DNA from 4 places in the Devosia yakushimensis genome. Region 4 is predicted to be linked to each of the others. Evidence: predicted binding sites of a transcription regulator. Region 4 holds the regulator's gene; each other region holds the start of a gene.

What was found. The regulator LexA, encoded in region 4, represses DNA repair genes until DNA is damaged. The targets are predictions, from matches to a motif close to TGTTCNNNNTGTGTTCNG.
Region 1: a site for LexA is predicted at 2,745-2,762, ahead of QQL79_RS04090 (DUF5680 domain-containing protein). Genes of this name have one in related genera too.
Region 2: a site for LexA is predicted at 1,492-1,509, ahead of ssb (single-stranded DNA-binding protein). Genes of this name have one in related genera too.
Region 3: a site for LexA is predicted at 2,635-2,652, ahead of QQL79_RS21180 (YifB family Mg chelatase-like AAA ATPase). Genes of this name have one in related genera too.

Annotation. Positions count from the first base shown of each region.
Region 1 covers NZ_BSNG01000001.1:857,447-861,656, forward strand. Annotated here, with positions in the region: gene QQL79_RS04075 (aminopeptidase P family protein) at 1-1,305, opposite strand, end outside; gene QQL79_RS04080 (hypothetical protein) at 1,510-1,641, shown strand; gene QQL79_RS04085 (50S ribosomal protein L11 methyltransferase) at 1,785-2,669, opposite strand; gene QQL79_RS04090 (DUF5680 domain-containing protein) at 2,774-3,235, shown strand; gene QQL79_RS04095 (DUF6985 domain-containing protein) at 3,336-3,833, shown strand; gene QQL79_RS04100 (putative quinol monooxygenase) at 3,838-4,128, shown strand; gene QQL79_RS04105 (DoxX family protein) at 4,204-4,210, shown strand, end outside.
Region 2 covers NZ_BSNG01000001.1:1,766,452-1,770,661, reverse strand. Annotated here, with positions in the region: gene uvrA (excinuclease ABC subunit UvrA) at 1-529, opposite strand, end outside; gene QQL79_RS08685 (LysE family translocator) at 753-1,397, opposite strand; gene ssb (single-stranded DNA-binding protein) at 1,676-2,191, shown strand; gene QQL79_RS08675 (sensor domain-containing diguanylate cyclase) at 2,396-3,763, opposite strand; gene QQL79_RS08670 (hypothetical protein) at 3,852-4,210, opposite strand, start outside.
Region 3 covers NZ_BSNG01000004.1:121,235-125,444, reverse strand. Annotated here, with positions in the region: gene cfa (cyclopropane fatty acyl phospholipid synthase) at 1-127, shown strand, start outside; gene QQL79_RS21190 (tetratricopeptide repeat protein) at 232-654, shown strand; gene QQL79_RS21185 (NUDIX domain-containing protein) at 651-1,058, opposite strand; gene QQL79_RS21180 (YifB family Mg chelatase-like AAA ATPase) at 1,058-2,581, opposite strand; gene QQL79_RS21175 (phosphodiester glycosidase family protein) at 2,736-4,210, shown strand, end outside.
Region 4 covers NZ_BSNG01000001.1:1,364,331-1,368,540, reverse strand. Annotated here, with positions in the region: gene trpC (indole-3-glycerol phosphate synthase TrpC) at 1-286, shown strand, start outside; gene moaC (cyclic pyranopterin monophosphate synthase MoaC) at 286-768, shown strand; gene QQL79_RS06790 (molybdopterin molybdotransferase MoeA) at 765-1,967, shown strand; gene lexA (transcriptional repressor LexA) at 2,076-2,789, shown strand; gene QQL79_RS06780 (YybH family protein) at 2,819-3,169, shown strand; gene QQL79_RS06775 (IlvD/Edd family dehydratase) at 3,220-4,210, opposite strand, start outside.

The DNA of each region.
Region 1 (4,210 bases), 510 kb from region 4:
CGTGGCCGGGCCGGTCGCCATGGTGCGGGTAATGTCGGTGGTGCCCGACAGATATTGGGCGCCGCTATCCACCAGCATCAATTCACCGGGTTGCAAGACCCGATCGGTCTTCTCCGTCACCCGGTAATGCACGATGGCGCCATTGCTGCCGGCGCCCGAAATCGTGTCGAAACTGGCATCGACGCAGGTTTCGTCTTCGCGGCGGAAGGCTTCGAGCGCCGTGACGATGCCGATTTCGGTCAGTTTGCCCGAAGGGGCATTGCCGTCGAACCAGGCGAGGAATTTTGCCAGCGCCACGCCATCGAGCTTGTGTGCCTCGCGCATGCCGGCCAGTTCCGCCTCGTTCTTGCGCGATTTGGGCAGCAAGACCGGGTCGCGCTTTTCGATCAGGGCCGCGCCCGCTTGCTTGAGTGCCGACGCAACGGCCTCCGGGGCCGAAGCCGGGTCGATCAGCACGGTCTTCTTGCCCTTGCCCAACTTGGCCAGGGCCGCGGGCAGGGCCTTGCTGCTGACGATCGTGGCCACGCCGTTTAGGGCCTTTTCCAGCTCCGGGGTGATCTTGGCCGGGTCGAGATAGAGCGAGGGCAGTCCCTTGCGCGGCAGAACCGCAAAGCCCAGCACGAAGGGTGTATTGGGCACATCATGGCCGCGGATATTGAGCAGCCAGCAGATCGATTCCGGCAGGGTCAGCACAGCCGCATCGGCGCCGTCCTTGTCGAGGCTCGCCTGGATATCGGCAATCTTGTCCTGCGCGGTCCTGCCGGCCCGGTTGTGGCCCAGCACCTCGATGGCGCTTACCGGCGCTCGGGGCCGGTCGGCCCAGATGGCGTCGACCAGATTGGCGCCGGGCACTAGCTTGGCGCGCTTGCCCAGCTTGGCCTGAAGGTCGCGGATTTCCCCCGGGGTATGCAGCCAGGGGTCATAGCGGATGGTGCCGCCCTTGGGCACATAGTCGCCGATTTCGGCCGGCAGCCCGCCCAACGCTTCATGCACGGTCACCTTGGCCGTATCGGTCTGGGCTGGGGCCTGCAGCGTATAGCGGCTATCGACGAAGAGCCCGGCTTTCTTCCTGCCGACAATGGCGACGCCGGCCGAGCCGGTAAAACCGGTCACATAGGCCAGCCGCGCTTCGCTGGCCGGCACCGACTCGCCGCGATGGGCATCGGCCCGCGGCACGAGAAAGCCGTCGACCCCTGCCTTCTCCATGGCCGCCCGCAGGGCCTTGAGTCGCGGCGCGACGTTTTTCGGGTCGGCCTTTTCCTCAAAACTCTGGAAGATGGCGGGCGGAAAAGTCTGGTCTGTCATAGCGTCGTCCCTGATCGGCTCATGCAACATCTTAACGAGAGGTTGGCGCGGCGCGAAGTCTGAACGGCAAATTAACGGGATAGTAACGGGACTTGCGAAACGGGCATGGCTGGCTTGCCGTTAGCCCCCTAACCAAAGCATGGGGGAAGCACTAGATAAGCTCCTGTCGGCGGCAATAGATCGTCGGCATGCATGGAGACTGAAATGACCGAGAGCAAGAACGATTTCCGCAAGGCACTGGGAGCCGTCATCGACGCCCGTGGCCGCGAGTCGAGCCGACAGGTCAGCTATCGCATGCAGCATCAGCTGATCGGCGCATTTACCAAGCGCCCGTAAGGCCGCTGCAGTTTACTGCTGACGATTCTGTTGATCCCCGGACGCAAGTTCGGGGATTTTGCTTTTCCGCTCACTAAAGCGGCTCGATGCTCCTGCCGGTGCTAACAGTCTGCTAGCATCCGGCGAGCAAATGCGAATGCCTGCTAACGCATTTGCAGGATCAGCGTGGTCCAGTCCTTGCGCTGCAATTTCTCGGTCAGGATCATGCCCTGACGCTGATAGGCGTTGATCACGCCGCGCGCCTGATGCTCCAGAATCCCCGACAGGATGATCGTCGCGCCCCGCTGCGCCACCCGGCCCATGGCCGGCGCCAGCGCCGTCAGCGGTCCGGCCAGAATATTGGCGACGATCAGGTCATAGGGGGCATTGCCCGCAATGGTGGGGTTGGTCAGGCCCGTCGCCTCGATGCCGATGATGAACTTGCCGACGCCATTTTGTTCAGCATTTTCAAGGGTCGTCTTGACAGCGATAGGGTCGATATCGCTGGCGATAACCGGCAGGCGCAGGCGCTTCGCCAGCGCGATGGCCAATACTCCGGTGCCGGTTCCCACATCGAGCAGAACCCGCGGACGGCGGCGCTTCAGCACCTTGTCGATGGCTTCGAGGCACCCCGTCGTCGTCTCGTGATGGCCGGTGCCGAAGGCCTGGGCCGCATCGATCCGCATGGCCGTCAGCCCGCCGGGAATGGGGCCGGTCTCGTGGCTGCCATAGACATAGAAGCCGCCGGCAATGACCGGGGCCAGCCCCTCCAGCGATTTGGCAACCCAGTTGATTTCCGGATCGATCGGCGCAACGGAAAAATCGACAGCGCCGCCAAGGGTTTGCCGGGCAAGTTCAGAAAATGATTCAAGATCGGGCGGGCTGTCGCAGGTGGCCTCGAAGAACCATTCGCCGGTCTCTTCATTCTCATGCGCCGAGGCGGTCAGCGCCAGGTCGTCCCGTTCCATCACTGCATCGACCAGGGCATAGGCCTGTTCCTTGGTGAGCGGGGCGGAGAGCTGGTCGACGGGCATGGGCGGCGCTTTCATTTGATTGGCCCCTTGTTGGGGCAGGGCCTCGGACAAGTCAATGCGGCACGATTTTCTTGACTTTCCAGAGTGCCATGTTCATGGTTTGTTTCGGAGGGCGAGTCATGAATTTGAAGGCGCTGAACACGGTGATCGTGGCCGCCAAACAGGCCAGCTATGTCGGCGGCGGAGAAAAGACCGCGTCGAGCCGGCAGGGTTCGTATGATCTTGTCTGGTCGCAGGGGGCTTGGCGTTATCGCGACAGCTATTTCGGCGGCACGGACTTTCTGGGCCAGGAGACGGTATGGCTCGATTCCGAGCCGGTCTGGGCCATGAATTACCATGGCTTCATCCTCCGCCCCGATCTGATCGACGCAGTGCGGGCAGGCGAGACCATCAAGGCGGCTTTATCGGCCATGTATGCCGAGGGCCGGTTTCTCGGCGGATTTCGCTGGCTGGGCGCTTACGGGGAATACGTGGATAAGTCGGAGGGTGGGGTCGAGCTGTTTTCCGGTGAAGAGGAAATTTATTGTGAGAGAACAAAGGCTTATGGACTTCGCTATAGCGGCGGACTGATCAAGCCCTAGGGCTGATTGATATTCGGCGTCTCTCGCAGGTGGGGGCGGGATGTCACGCGGTTACCATTATCGTCATTGACCATATGACCGCCTAGCCATGGAGATATTGATGTTCAAAGTTCCATATTTCGACAATGCCGAACTCACGACATTCGCGGATGCCGATACGAGCGAGGCAGGAGCCGCTGCGGCCTTGGCAGCGTTTCTCACGCTGACGCCGGAAGACCGCATTTCGGATTCGCGCCATGTCTTTGCGTATTACAAGGACTACCACCAGGCCGTTGGCGGCGAGGATTGGATGGACGAGGAGATGGGCATCCCGGAGACCCCGGCCGATATCTGGGATTATGTCCGCCCCGGCGAGATCAATTTAACCAAGGGCCGCCGCGGCGATGACAATTGGTACGTCGTCATGGAAGCCAATTGCGGCTGGGAAGAAGAGCACGGCCTCATGCTGGTCTGGCGCAATGGCACGACGCTTACCAAGGTTGGCGGCTATGACGGGCATGTCACCAACACAAATGCCTATGCCGACGATAGCTTGGCCGATGTTGTCTATGCGGCGACGGATCCAAAATTTACCACGCGTCTCAATGAGTTAGGGTGAAGTCATGCATGGTCTCATCGGCAAGATGCTGGCGGCGCCCGGCAAACGCGAGGAATTGCTGGCGATCATGCTGGAGGGCAATGACGCCATGCCCGGCTGCATCAGCTATGTCATAGCCCGCGATCCGGCGAGCGAGGATGGTATCTGGATCACCGAGGTCTGGGACAGCAAGGAGAGCCACGCCGCCTCCCTGCAACTGCCCCATGTGCAGGCAACCATAGCCAGGGCCAAGCCGATGATTGCCGGGTTCGGGGACTATTTCGCGACCGAGCCGCTTGGCGGAATTGGGGTCTGACAGTAGCGATAGCCACCCGACTGGTACCGGCGGGCAGAGATTGCTAGAGTTTGCCAAATCGCGGGGAGATGGCGCATGGCAG
Region 2 (4,210 bases), 400 kb from region 4:
TCAGATCGGCCAGTTCCTTCTTGTATTCGCCCTTGCGGCCGCGCGCGATGGGCGCCAGCAGATAGAGCCGCGTGCCCTCGGGCAGCTCCAGCGTGCGATCCACCATCTGGCTGACGGTCTGGCTTTCGATGGGCAGGCCCGTGGCCGGGGAATAGGGAATGCCCACGCGCGCATAGAGCAGACGCAGGTAATCATAGATCTCGGTGACGGTGCCAACGGTAGAGCGCGGGTTACGCGATGTGGTCTTCTGCTCGATGGAAATGGCGGGGGAGAGGCCCTCGATATGCTCCACGTCGGGCTTCTGCATCATTTCGAGGAATTGCCGCGCATAGGCGCTGAGCGACTCCACATAGCGCCGCTGCCCCTCGGCATAGATGGTGTCGAAGGCCAGCGACGACTTGCCCGAGCCGGAAAGCCCCGTCATCACGATCAGGCTGTCGCGCGGCAGCCGGACATCGATGCCCTTGAGATTGTGCTCGCGGGCGCCGCGCACGACGATCTCTCGGTTCTGGCTGGGCTTTTGCATCATTGTCGAAGTCCATGGCTGGCTGCGCCGTGTCAGGCACAGGCGGCATATAAAGTACGGGTCATATTGGCTGGCAAGTGCAGAGATAGGAGCCAACCGTCTTGGCCGCAAGCGGCCATCTTACCGGGCCTTGCGCCCCGGCGTCACCTTATCGTGTCAGGGCAGGGTTGCGCAAAACGCCTTTCACTGTCGCATATGGAACATAAAAGGAACAAACTGGATTCGGTCAAGCCCCGACATGACCGAATATCCCATGCCAGGCGGCGAAGGCGGCTGCCAGGATGAACAGCACGCCCGCGCCACGGCCGATCCATTGCGTAACCTGCGGGTTGCCGATCAGGGCGTCGCGTGCCCTTGCGGCGGCGAGCCCAAGCCCGCCATAGATCAGCAATTGCATCGAGATGGTCATGATGCCCAGGACCAATGCCTGCTGCCAAACCGGGCCGAATTCCGGTCGGATGAATTGCGGAAACACGGCTATGACGAACATATAGGCCTTGGGATTGAGCAGATTGGTGATGGTGCCTTGCCGGAACGCCACCCAGCCCGACCGGCTCTGGGCCTTGCCGATATGGTCGACCGTGATCGAACTGCGCACCAGCGTATAGCCGATCCAGGCCATATAGGCCGCGCCGACCAGGATCATGGTGCGGAAAACCTCGACCGGCAATTGCGTCAGCACGCCCACGGCCAGCGCCCCGAAGAGAGTATGCACCACCGCGCCCAGCATGATCCCCGCCGTGGCGGCGAGCCCGGCGCGCCGTCCACCCGTCAGCGCATTGGCCAGCACGAAAAACATGTCCATGCCGGGCACGATGATGATGCCGAACAACAGCACGAGATAAAGCCAGAGAGCCTGAGCATAATCCAATCATGATCTCGCAACGGATGGGTGGAGTGCCGCTGGCTTGGCCGAGCCCTGCTGACAAACTGTGTCAGCAGCGGGCTTGACCTGCGTTAAGAATTGGAACATATAGAGAACAATTGTGCAAGGGCCCGTCACTTCTGTTCAAAACGCCAAGTTTGGCGCGCGGGACGGGGCAGGGCGGAGTAAGGTCCGGCGACCAAGGGGCCGCTGGCCCCGGCAATGCAATATGTGAGCGTCCCGGCGGCCGGAAAGGCCCGGGACTGAATTGAAAGGATTTTGCTATGGCAGGCAGCGTCAACAAGGTGATCCTCGTCGGCAATCTGGGTGCCGATCCCGAAGTGCGCAATCTGCCCAGCGGCGGCAAGGTGGTGAACCTGTCCATCGCCACTTCGGAGCGCTGGAAGGATCGCAATAGCGGCGAACAGCGCGAAAAGACCGAGTGGCACCGCGTGGTGATCTTCTCGGAAGGCCTGACCCGCGTGGCCGAAAGCTATCTGCGCAAGGGTTCCAAGGTCTATATCGAGGGCCAGTTGCAGACCCGCAAATGGCAGGACCAGTCCGGCCAGGATAAATATTCCACCGAAATCGTGTTGCAGGGCTTCAATTCCAACCTGACGCTGCTCGATGGCCGTGGCGACGGCGACAATGCCGGCGGCGGCGATGGCGGTTTCCGCAGCGCCGACAATGGCGGCGGCTTCCGCGGTGCGCGCCCGGCCGGTGGTGGCGGCGGCCAGCGCCCATCCTCCAACGCCCCGGCCTTCGAGCCCGGCGGCATGGATGATGATATCCCGTTTTGAGGCGGGGACCAGACGTTGAAAGGAGGCCGCCGGCCTCCTTTTTTGTGCGGGTCGTGGCGTTATATCCTGGGATACCCCCTCCTAGCCTCCCCCTGATAGGGGGAGGGATCTCTCCACTCTTGGGCAAGATCGCGTCCTAAACCACCAGACGGTCCCTCCCCCTATCAGGGGGAGGTTAGGAGGGGGTACCGCGAGCCTCAGAAGCTAATTCACCGTGTGCTGCGGCCCCGCATGGAATGTCCGGCTGGTGTTCCGTCCGGCGGCCTTGGCCGCATAAAGCGCGGTATCCGCGCGCTTGAAGAGATCGGGAGCCGGGCTGCCGTCGGGGTAGGCCACGCCCACCGAGGCACCCAGGGTCAGCATCTGTCCCAGCCGCATGAACGGCTTGCCGATTTCCGCCACGATGCGTTCGGCCACGGCCTCGATTTGCCCCGGCGTCGTCTCATGCCCCAACAGAACCGCGAATTCATCGCCCCCGATCCGGGCGACCAGCTCGGCGGCCGGGCAGGCATCGCGCAGGCGGGCGGCAGCCTCCTTGAGGCATTCGTCGCCAAGCGCATGGCCATAGGTGTCGTTGATCTGCTTGAAATTATCGAGATCGGCCAGCAGCAAGGCGCCGATCGGCCTGGTGTCGAGCTCGGCCAGCCGCGCCTGGAACTGGCTGCGATTGGCCAGCCCCGTCATCACGTCGAATTCGGCCAGATAGCGCGTGCGGTCGGCCAGCAGCTTTTCCTCGGTAATGTCCTGCTTCATGCCGAAAATGCGGGTGGCGACGCCATTGCGCGTCTCGACCGTACCGGTCAGCCGCATCCAGCGGCGGCGGCCTTTGACGGTGGTGATCTCGGCATCGAGGCTGAAATCGCTGCATTCAGCGATGGCCTTGGCGCGGGCCCGCTCCATGGCCTCGCGCGATGCGTCCGAATAGCAGCGCAGGGTTTCCTCGCGCGTCACCACCGAGCCCACCGGGAATTCGAACAGGTCATAGACCCCGTTGCTCCAGGTCAGGCTATTGTCGCTGAGGTCGCATTCCCAGACCCCGATCCGGGCCGTCTTGGAGGCGCGCTCGAACAGCTCGAGCTGCCGCCGGCGCGTGGCCAGCAGGTCGGCAATGGCTTGCTCGCGCTCGGCAAGCTCGGATTCGAGCCGGACGATCATGGCCTGGCTGCGCTGCTCGCTATCCCCGCCAAACACCTCCTGCGCCAGAATGCCCAGCTGGCCCGCCATGGCTGCGCTCCGCGGCCTGGCATCGAACAGGCTGAGCAAAAGCGGCTCGCCCTCGCCAAACGTCACCGGAATACCTGCATAAAAGCGGACGGCGCCGCGGCCGGTATCGGCAATGACAAGCGGCCCGGTGCCTTGCGCGGCATGGGCATGCAATTCGGCCAGGTCTTTGGCGATCTGGCCGCTGACGCCGGCCTGCCACAGGATCTGCATGGCCTGGCTGCCGGCAAAAGCCAGCGCCGCGCCATCCACGCCAAGCAATTGCCGGACCCGGTCGAGCCGCGCATCAAGCGCCGCAGGCCTTGCCTCGCCCGAAGGCGGGTGGCCCAGAAAGGCGGCGGATGACTGCATGGGGCGCACTGGCGCTCGTCCTAGGAGTTCGATTGTCCGAACGCTAGCGCAGCACAGTTAAGACTTCATGATTTCAAGGAGTTGCCGACTACTTGTTGAACGGCACCTGGGCGCGGATATATTCGCCGGTCGCAATATACATGACCTCGAAATTGACATCGATGGCGCCGCCATTGAGCGCGATCTGCGCCGTGATGCCGATTTCCTTGCCCTCTTCGTCCTGGTCGCGCTCGCGCAGATTGAAGATCAGCCCGCCGCCGCGCTTCTGCCCAACCGCAAGGCCGGTAAAGGCGACATTGGAGGTCATGGCCGCTTCATAGCGCTTGCTGGCCTCGATATAGGCGATCGTGCCATTCATCGAGAGCTGGCTGCCCGCCACGGTGCAGCGGCCGGTGTAATTGACCTTGTCCTGATTGCCCGGCTTGAGCGAGAGCCGGCAGACCACGG
Region 3 (4,210 bases), on a different contig from region 4:
CTTCTACCGGATGTGGCGCTATTATCTCAATGTCTTCGCCGCCCTGTTCCGGGCGCGCAATATCAGCCTCTGGCAGGTGGTGCTGTCGCCGCAGGGGGTGCCGGGCGGCTATACGAGCGTGCGCTGAGGCGTGATTCACGTGGAACATTGTCCACAGGGTTTTGCACAGCTGTCGTCACTCTGCCATGCGCCAATGCTTGGATTGCGGCTCTCATGGGGTGTGCACACGTCATGCGCGGCCGTATCCTTGTCATTGTCTTAGCAGTGCTGTCGGCGCCTGCCCGGGCGATCGACATCAGCACGGGCGACACGCTTGATGACGCGCGTCGCCTCGTCGAAGGTGAAAAGTGGCTTAGCGCCCAAATGGTGCTGCAACGGCTGGTGACCGCCGATCCCGACGATGCCGATAGCCTCAACCTGCTGGCCTATACATTGCGTCACACCGGGGACCTGGCCGGTGCCGAGCGATTTTATCTGCGGGCGCTTGCAATCGAGCCCGGTCACCTTGGCGCCAATGAATATCTCGGCGAGCTCTATATTGAGACCGGGGCGCGGGACAAGGCGGCCGACCGCCTGGCCGTCATCGAGACGGTTTGCGGCCTGGACTGCGAAGAATATCGCGAACTCAAGGCCGCCCTCGACGCCGCGCCCTAAAAATGCAGCCGGCGCAGCGGCAGCTTGATGGGGGCAGCGAAGCCGGTTTGCAGGTCTGACCAGAAGCGATCGCGCAATGGCTCTGGGAAGAGGTGGCCGGAAGGTAATTGATCGCGGGCAAACCAATTGGCTTCGATGATGGATTCGCTTTCGGCGGGATTGGCCGTCACGTCGATTTCGGTGTCGCTCCACAATTCGTCAAGATAGGCTAGGCGTCGGACCTTTATGGTCACGCCGCTTTCCTCCAGCGTTTCGCGTTCTGCTGTAGCTTCCAGCGTTTCGCCGCCTTCGACGCCACCACCTGGGCCGACCCAGAAATCATGGCGACCCGTCCGGTGATGACGCACCAGCAGAATTTTCTCCTCGCGCAGCACCAAGGCGCCGGCGGAAATGCGGTGGGCCACTATGCCAACCCCATATTGACGCGATAGCTCAGCGCCTCGGCGATATGGGGGCGCGCCACCCGATCGGTCCCGGCTAGATCGGCCAGGGTACGCGCCACCTTGAGCACACGATGATAGGCGCGGGCGGAGAGATTGAACCTTTCGGCGGCCTGCAGGAGCAGGTTCTGGCTCTCCTTGTCCGGGTTGACCAGTTTTTCGATCAGCGTCGGCCCGGCCGCGGCATTGGTGAAGATTTCGGGCGCACCATGCTCGAGGAAGCGCTGGCGTTGCCGTTCCCGCGCAATGGCGACGCGCCGGGCGATGGTCGTGGAACTTTCTGCGGCCGCGGCCGGGGCGATCATATCGGCGGCGGTGACGGCGGGCACATCGATGCGGATATCGATGCGATCGAGGAAGGGGCCGGAAACGCGGGCCTGGTAATCGCCCGCGCAGGCGGCGCCGCGCTTGCAGGTGTGGCCGGGCGTGCCGGCCATGCCGCATTTGCAGGGATTCATCGCCGCGATCAGCTGCACCCGGCTGGGATAGCTGACGCGGGCATTGGCCCGGGCAATGACGGTTTCCCCGCTTTCGAGCGGCTGGCGCAAGCTATCGAGCACCTGGGGTGAGAATTCGGGCAATTCGTCGAGAAACAGCACGCCATTATGCGCCAGGCTCACCTCGCCGGGCCGCACCCGCAGGCCGCCGCCGACCAAAGCCGCCATGGAGGCGGAATGGTGTGGCGCGCGGAACGGCCGCCGGTCGGAAATAGCGCCGCCAGCCAATTCGCCGGCAATGGACTGGATCATCGAAATATCGAGCAATTCGCGTGGATTGAGCGGCGGCAGGATCGAAGGCAGCCGCGCCGCCAGCATGGATTTGCCGGCGCCGGGCGGACCGATCATCAGCATGTTATGCCCGCCGGCCGCCGCCACTTCGAGCGCCCGCCGCGCCACCTGTTGGCCGCGCACTTCGGCCAGATCGGGCAGCGCTCCGTTCGGCAGGTATTTGCGGGGCTGCGGCCGGGCGGCAAGCTGGCGGCCGGTCAGGTGATTGACCAGCGCCAGAAGGCTCTCGGCGGCGACGATATCGATACCCTCGCCGGCCCAGGCCGCCTCGGGCCCCGAAGGAGCCGGACAGATAATGCCCAGATCCCGCCCCTGGGCGGCAATGGCCGCCGGCAGCACGCCGCTGACCGGGGCAAGGCGTCCATCCAGCCCCAACTCGCCCAATACGAGATAATTGTCGAGCGCATCCTGCGGGATGGCCCCGATGGCCGCCATCAGGCCCAGGGCGATGGGCAGATCGTAATGGCTGCCCTCCTTGGGCAGATCGGCCGGAGCAAGATTGACGGTAATGCGCTTGGGCGGCAGGCCCAGCCCCGAGGCAATCATGGCGGCATAGACGCGTTCGCTCGCCTCCTTGACCGCCTTGTCGGGCAAGCCCACCATCAGGAATTTCGGCATGCCCGGCGCGATCTGCACCTGCACATCGACCGGCACCGCTTCGATGCCCTGAAACGCCACGGTCGCAACGCGAGTGACCATGCCCAACACCCCCCAAACCCGCTTGGACCCTAACAGAGCTCATTGGGACGAACAAGAACGTAGAGCGAACAGCGGCAAGGTTCATCCCGGCGTCGCAGCGCCGTTACAGGGGGCCGCTAGGGAAGGGTTACACACACCCAGTCCGGAGCCCGGCATGTCCAAGATTTCCACCTCTCTGTTACTCGCCTTTTCGCTCGGCGCCGCGATAGTGCCGCAAGCCTGGGCCTGGACGCTGCCCGAAGCCGAGCTGCCGCTGGGCAGCGCCGGCCTGCAGGAAGAGCGCAGCACAGAGGATGTGGTGCCCGGCGTGCAGCATGTTCATATCCTGCGCGGCGGCACGGCCGAGAGCCAGTTCTGGACCATCGAGATCGGCTTTGCCGCTACCGATGCGGCCGCCCAGAATCTGGAAGAAAAGCTCGTGGCTGCCGGGCTGGAGCCGCGCCGCGACCCCAGCACCTTTTCGCTCGACGGCAAGCCGCTGGGTCACATGATCCGCTCCGGCCAATTCGCGACCGCTGCCGAGGCCGCCGACGGCATGGCCGCCCTGGTGGCCGCGGGGCTCAAGCCGGCGCTGCGTTTTACCGGCGAAGATGGCGGGGCGGCGCAGGGACCCTTCGTCGTCGATATCCTGGCGATTGACCCAAGCCGGTTCGAGGGTTCGGTGCAGGCGGCCCTGGCGGCCGATGCCGTGGCCGGCCGGGAGACCACCTCCTCGATTGCCCAGCGATTGGACGCCATCGCAGCGGTTAATGGCGGCTATTTCGTTGTCAACGAAACCGGTGGCACGCCCGGCGATCCAGCCGGCATCAGCGTCATCGATGGCCAGGTGGTCAGCGAGGCGGTCAATGGTCGGCCGGCGCTGCGCCTGGGCACGCAGTTCGGCATCCTGCCCGATATGCGCAGCGACATCGCGCTGAGCTTTGCCGGTGGCGCGACCCTTACGGCCGATGGACTCAATCGCCAGCCCGGCCTTATCACCAATTGCGGCAATCCGGGCGACACGCCGCTCGAGACCCCGGCGCATGATTTGACCTGCACCGATGCCGACGAGATCGTGATCTTCACCCCGGCCTTTGGCGCGCCCTTGCCCAGTGGCCCGGGCTTTCAGGCCCGGTTCGCCGCTGACGGCGCGCTGATCGCGGCTACCCCGGCGCTGGGCGGACCGGTGCCGGCTGAGGGCTTTGTGGTCCAGACCACCGGTAGCCAGGCCGAGGCGCTGGCGGAGGCGGCCAAGAGCGGGGCAGCTGCGAGTTTCGACATTGCCGTCAGCAGCGCCGGCGAGACGGTATCGCTGGGTGAGGGCGACTATCTGGTCAATGGCGGCCCGACCCTGGTGGCGGCCGGCGTTGCGGTCGCCAAGGGTCCAACGCCCGAAGGCTGGTCGCCCGACATGATCGGGGAAACCGATCGCAACAGCTTTTTCAATGGCTGGTTCGTGCGCCGCAATCCGCGCACCGCGGCCGGCGTCACTGCCGATGGCTGGCTGCTGCTGGTCACTGTCGATGGCCGCAGGCCCGAACATAGCCTGGGCGCCAGCATTCCCGAAATGGGCGCATTGCTCGCGGCGCTGGGCGCCAAGGATGCGATCAATCTCGATGGCGGCGGCTCGACCGCCATGGTCATCGGCCA
Region 4 (4,210 bases):
ACTCGACCGTGCCCTCGCGCTGGGCGCCGAGTTCATCGGCATCAACAACCGCAATCTGCGCACTTTCGAAACCACGCTGGACACCTCGATCAACCTCGCCATCGGCGTACCGAAAAATGTCCTCCTGGTTAGCGAAAGCGGCATTATGACCCACGACCACGTGGTCAAGCTCGAACAGGAGGCCGGCATCGGCACCTTCCTCGTCGGCGAAAGCCTGATGCGCCAGGACGACGTCGCCGCCGCCACCCGCACCCTGCTGATGGGCGCGCCCGAGGCCGTCCGCTAATGGCCGAGGCCAGGCTCACCCATCTCAACGAGCGCGGCGAAGCCCATATCGTCGACATCGGCGACAAAGCCTCCACCAAGCGCCGCGCCGTCGCCCAGGCCCGCGTCATCGCCCAGCCGGCCACCATCACTGCCATTATGGGCGGGACCCTCAAAAAAGGCGACGCCCTGGCCGTGGCCCGCATTGCCGGCATCATGGCCGCCAAAAAGACCTCCGAGCTGATCCCGCTCTGCCATCCGATCCCGCTCACCAAGGTCAGCGTCGACATCTCGGCCGAGAGCGGCACCGCCATCCGCATTGAAGCCGCAGCCGAAACCACCGGCCAGACCGGCGTTGAAATGGAAGCCCTCGTTGCCACCTCCACCGCCGCGCTGACGCTTTATGACATGGCCAAAGCCATCGACCGCGCCATAGTCCTCACCGACATCTGCCTCCTCGAAAAGTCCGGCGGCAAATCCGGCGACTTCGTACGCACACCATGAGCCTCTTACCCGTCGAAGCCGCCATCGCCGCCATTCTCGCGCGCGTGCCCGCCGTACGCCCCGAAATCGTCGTCCTGGCTGACGCCAATGGCCGCGTCCTGGCGCAAACCCTGTTCGCGACCCACGACCAGCCCCCCTTCAATGCCAGCGCCATGGATGGCTATGCCGTCCGCGCCGCCGACATCACTCCCGGCCACCGCCTCACACTGATCGGCATATCGCAAGCCGGCGCCGGTTTCCCCGGCAGCCTGGCCGCAGGCCAATGCGTCCGCATCTTCACCGGCGCCCCGGTTCCTCCCGGCGCCGACGCCGTTATCATGCAGGAAGAAGCCACGCCAAACGGCAATCTGGTGACCTTCGCCGAACAGCCCAAGCCCGGCCGCAGCATCCGCGCCATCGGCAATGACTTCGCCACCGGTGATGCCCTGATCGAAGCCGGCGCCCGCATGGGCCCGATGCAGCTGGCCGTAGCCGCCGCCGCCAACGCCCCCGCGCTTACGGTTGCCACGCGCCCCCGCATCGCCCTCCTCGCCACTGGCGACGAACTGGTGCTGCCCGGCTCGCCCCTCGCACCCGACCAGATCGTCGCGTCCAACAGCTTTGGCCTCGCCCCCATGCTCGCCCCCTATGCCGCTGAGGTCACCGACCACGGCATTGCCCGCGACGACCGCGCTGCCCTGCGGGCCAAGCTCGAATCAATCTTCGCCGCCGAGCCGGACATTCTGATCACCACCGGGGGCGCCAGCGTGGGCGACCACGATATCGTCCAGGACGTGCTGCTCGAACTCGGCGTGACGCTGGATTTCTGGCGCATCAATATGCGCCCCGGCAAACCGCTGATGTTTGGCACCCGCGGCAAGACGCTGATTTTCGGCCTGCCCGGCAATCCCGTCTCGGCCATGGTCACCGCCACCGTCTTCATCAAGCCGGCTCTGCGCAAATGGCTCGGCTATGCCGAACAACCCAATTGGCGCCTGCCTTTGGCCGGCCCCACCCCGCCCAATTCCGCGCGCCGCCACTTCATGCGCGCCCAGCTGGTGCATACGCCCACCGGCCCCGAGCTGATGCCAATCTCCCAGACTGACAGCGGCCACACCTCATCCCTGTCCAACGCCGATATGCTGATCATCCAGCCAGAATTCGACCCCGGCGCCCCCGCCGGATCGACAGTCGAATCCATCCAGATCGACGCCTTTTGACTGTCTAGCCAAGAAAATCACGATGGGGCCGCTGGGGATATTGCGGAACATAACTGGAACACGTATAGTCGTTCTGCCTATGTTCCGAATCCCTGTGGAAGGCCGCCAATGCTGACGCGCAAACAACACGAGCTGCTGATGTTCATCCACGAACGGATGAAGGAAAGCGGCATCCCCCCCTCATTCGATGAAATGAAGGACGCCCTCGATCTGGCTTCCAAATCCGGCATTCACCGCCTGATCACCGCGCTTGAAGAGCGCGGTTTCATTCGCCGCCTGCCTAATCGGGCCCGAGCGCTCGAAGTGGTCAAACTCCCCGATTCGATGAACCCCTCGCTGGGCGGCCGCAAGGCGCGCTTCGAGCCATCGGTCATCGAGGGCACGCTGGGCAAAGTGTCCAATCCGCCGGCCCGCAAATCCGCCGGCGAAGATTATGCCCGGCCGATCTCCATTCCCGTCATGGGCCGCATCGCCGCCGGTACGCCCATCGAGGCCATCCAGACCCATTCCCACACCATTTCGGTCCCCCCCGAGATGCTGGGCGCGGGCGAACATTACGCGCTTGAAGTACGCGGCGATTCCATGATCGACGCCGGCATTTTCGATGGCGACACCGTCCTCATCAAAAAGCAGGAATCGGCCAGCACCGGCGAAATCATCGTCGCCTTGGTCGATGACGAGGAAGCCACCCTCAAGCGCCTGCGGCGCAAGGGCAACACCGTCGCGCTCGAAGCCGCCAACCCCGCCTACGAAACCCGAATCTTTCCGCCTGATCGGGTCAAGGTCCAGGGTCGGCTCGTCGGACTATTGCGAAAATACTGATTGTGGATCGCGCCACGCCTGAGGCGGTGATGGCAGCCTATGCCGAGCGTATCAATCGGCACGACTTTGAGCTGCTAACGCCGCTGATCGACGATGACGCGACCTTTTGGTTTAGCTCTGGTTCCTATCGTGGAATGGAAGCGGCGCGAGCCGCTTTCGAGCGCACCTGGCAACGCCTGGCTGATGAGACATATTGGCTGCAAGACCTGCGTTGGATCGCCAAAGCCGATGAGGCAGCATGCTGCATCTACAGTTTTCATTGGCAAACAACTCTCGAGGGGCAGATCATCCGTGGGAGTGGCAGGGGGACGACCGTCCTGGGCAAGCGGGATGGCATCTGGCGCATTCTGCACGAGCATTTGAGTGCCTTCCCCGAATAAAAAAAGGCCCGCCGATCGGCGGGCCTTTCTGCTTCAAGAGCTGGGTGTGCCTAGTGGTTGTCGCGCGGAACACCATTAGTCTGGGCAATCCGTTGGTATTTCTCGGCTGGCTTGAGAATGGCGCCGTCGCCAAGCTGGCCAACGATGCCACGCTGGATTTCCTGCCAGGGCGTCTGATGCTTGGGATATTTGTATCCGCCAGCCTCAGCCAGTTCCTGCCGCCGGGTGGCGATCTCGGCGTCGGAGATCAGGATATCGGCCGTACCCTTGTTGAGGTCGATCCGCACCTGGTCCCCGGTCTTGAGGATGGCGAGATTGCCGCCCGCCGCCGCTTCCGGCGATGCATTGAGAATCGAGGGGGAGCCCGACGTGCCCGACTGGCGGCCATCGCCAATACAGGCCAGCGAGTGAATGCCCTTTTTGATCAGGTAATCAGGGGGCCGCATGTTGACCACTTCCGCCGCGCCCGGATAGCCGATCGGCCCGGCGCCGCGCATGAACAGCAGCGTATTCTCGTCGATCGCCAGCGACGGATCGTCGATCCGGTGGTGATAATCCTCCGGACCATCGAACACCACCGCCTTGCCCTCGAACATGCCGGGGTGAGCCGGATTGTTGAGGTAGCGATCGCGGAACTCGGAGGAGATCACGCTGGTCTTCATGATGGCGTTGTCGAAGAGATTGCCGCGGAGCACCAGGAACCCGGCCTCGGTCTTGAGCGGATTGTCGAAATGCCGGATGACCCTGTCATCCTGGATCGGCGTATTGCGGCAATTCTCGCCAATGGTCTTGCCATTGACCGTCGGCGCATTCTCGCGGATCAGGCCCTGCCCCATCAGCTCGTTGACCACCGCCGGCACGCCGCCGGCATGGTAATAATCCTCGCCCAGATATTCGCCGGCCGGCTGCAAATTCACCAGCAGCGGCACCTTGTGCCCATAGGTCTGGAAATCCTGCAATTCCAGTTCCACGCCAATATGCTTGGCAATGGCCTGGATATGGATCGGCGCATTGGTCGAGCCGCCGATCGCGGAATTGACC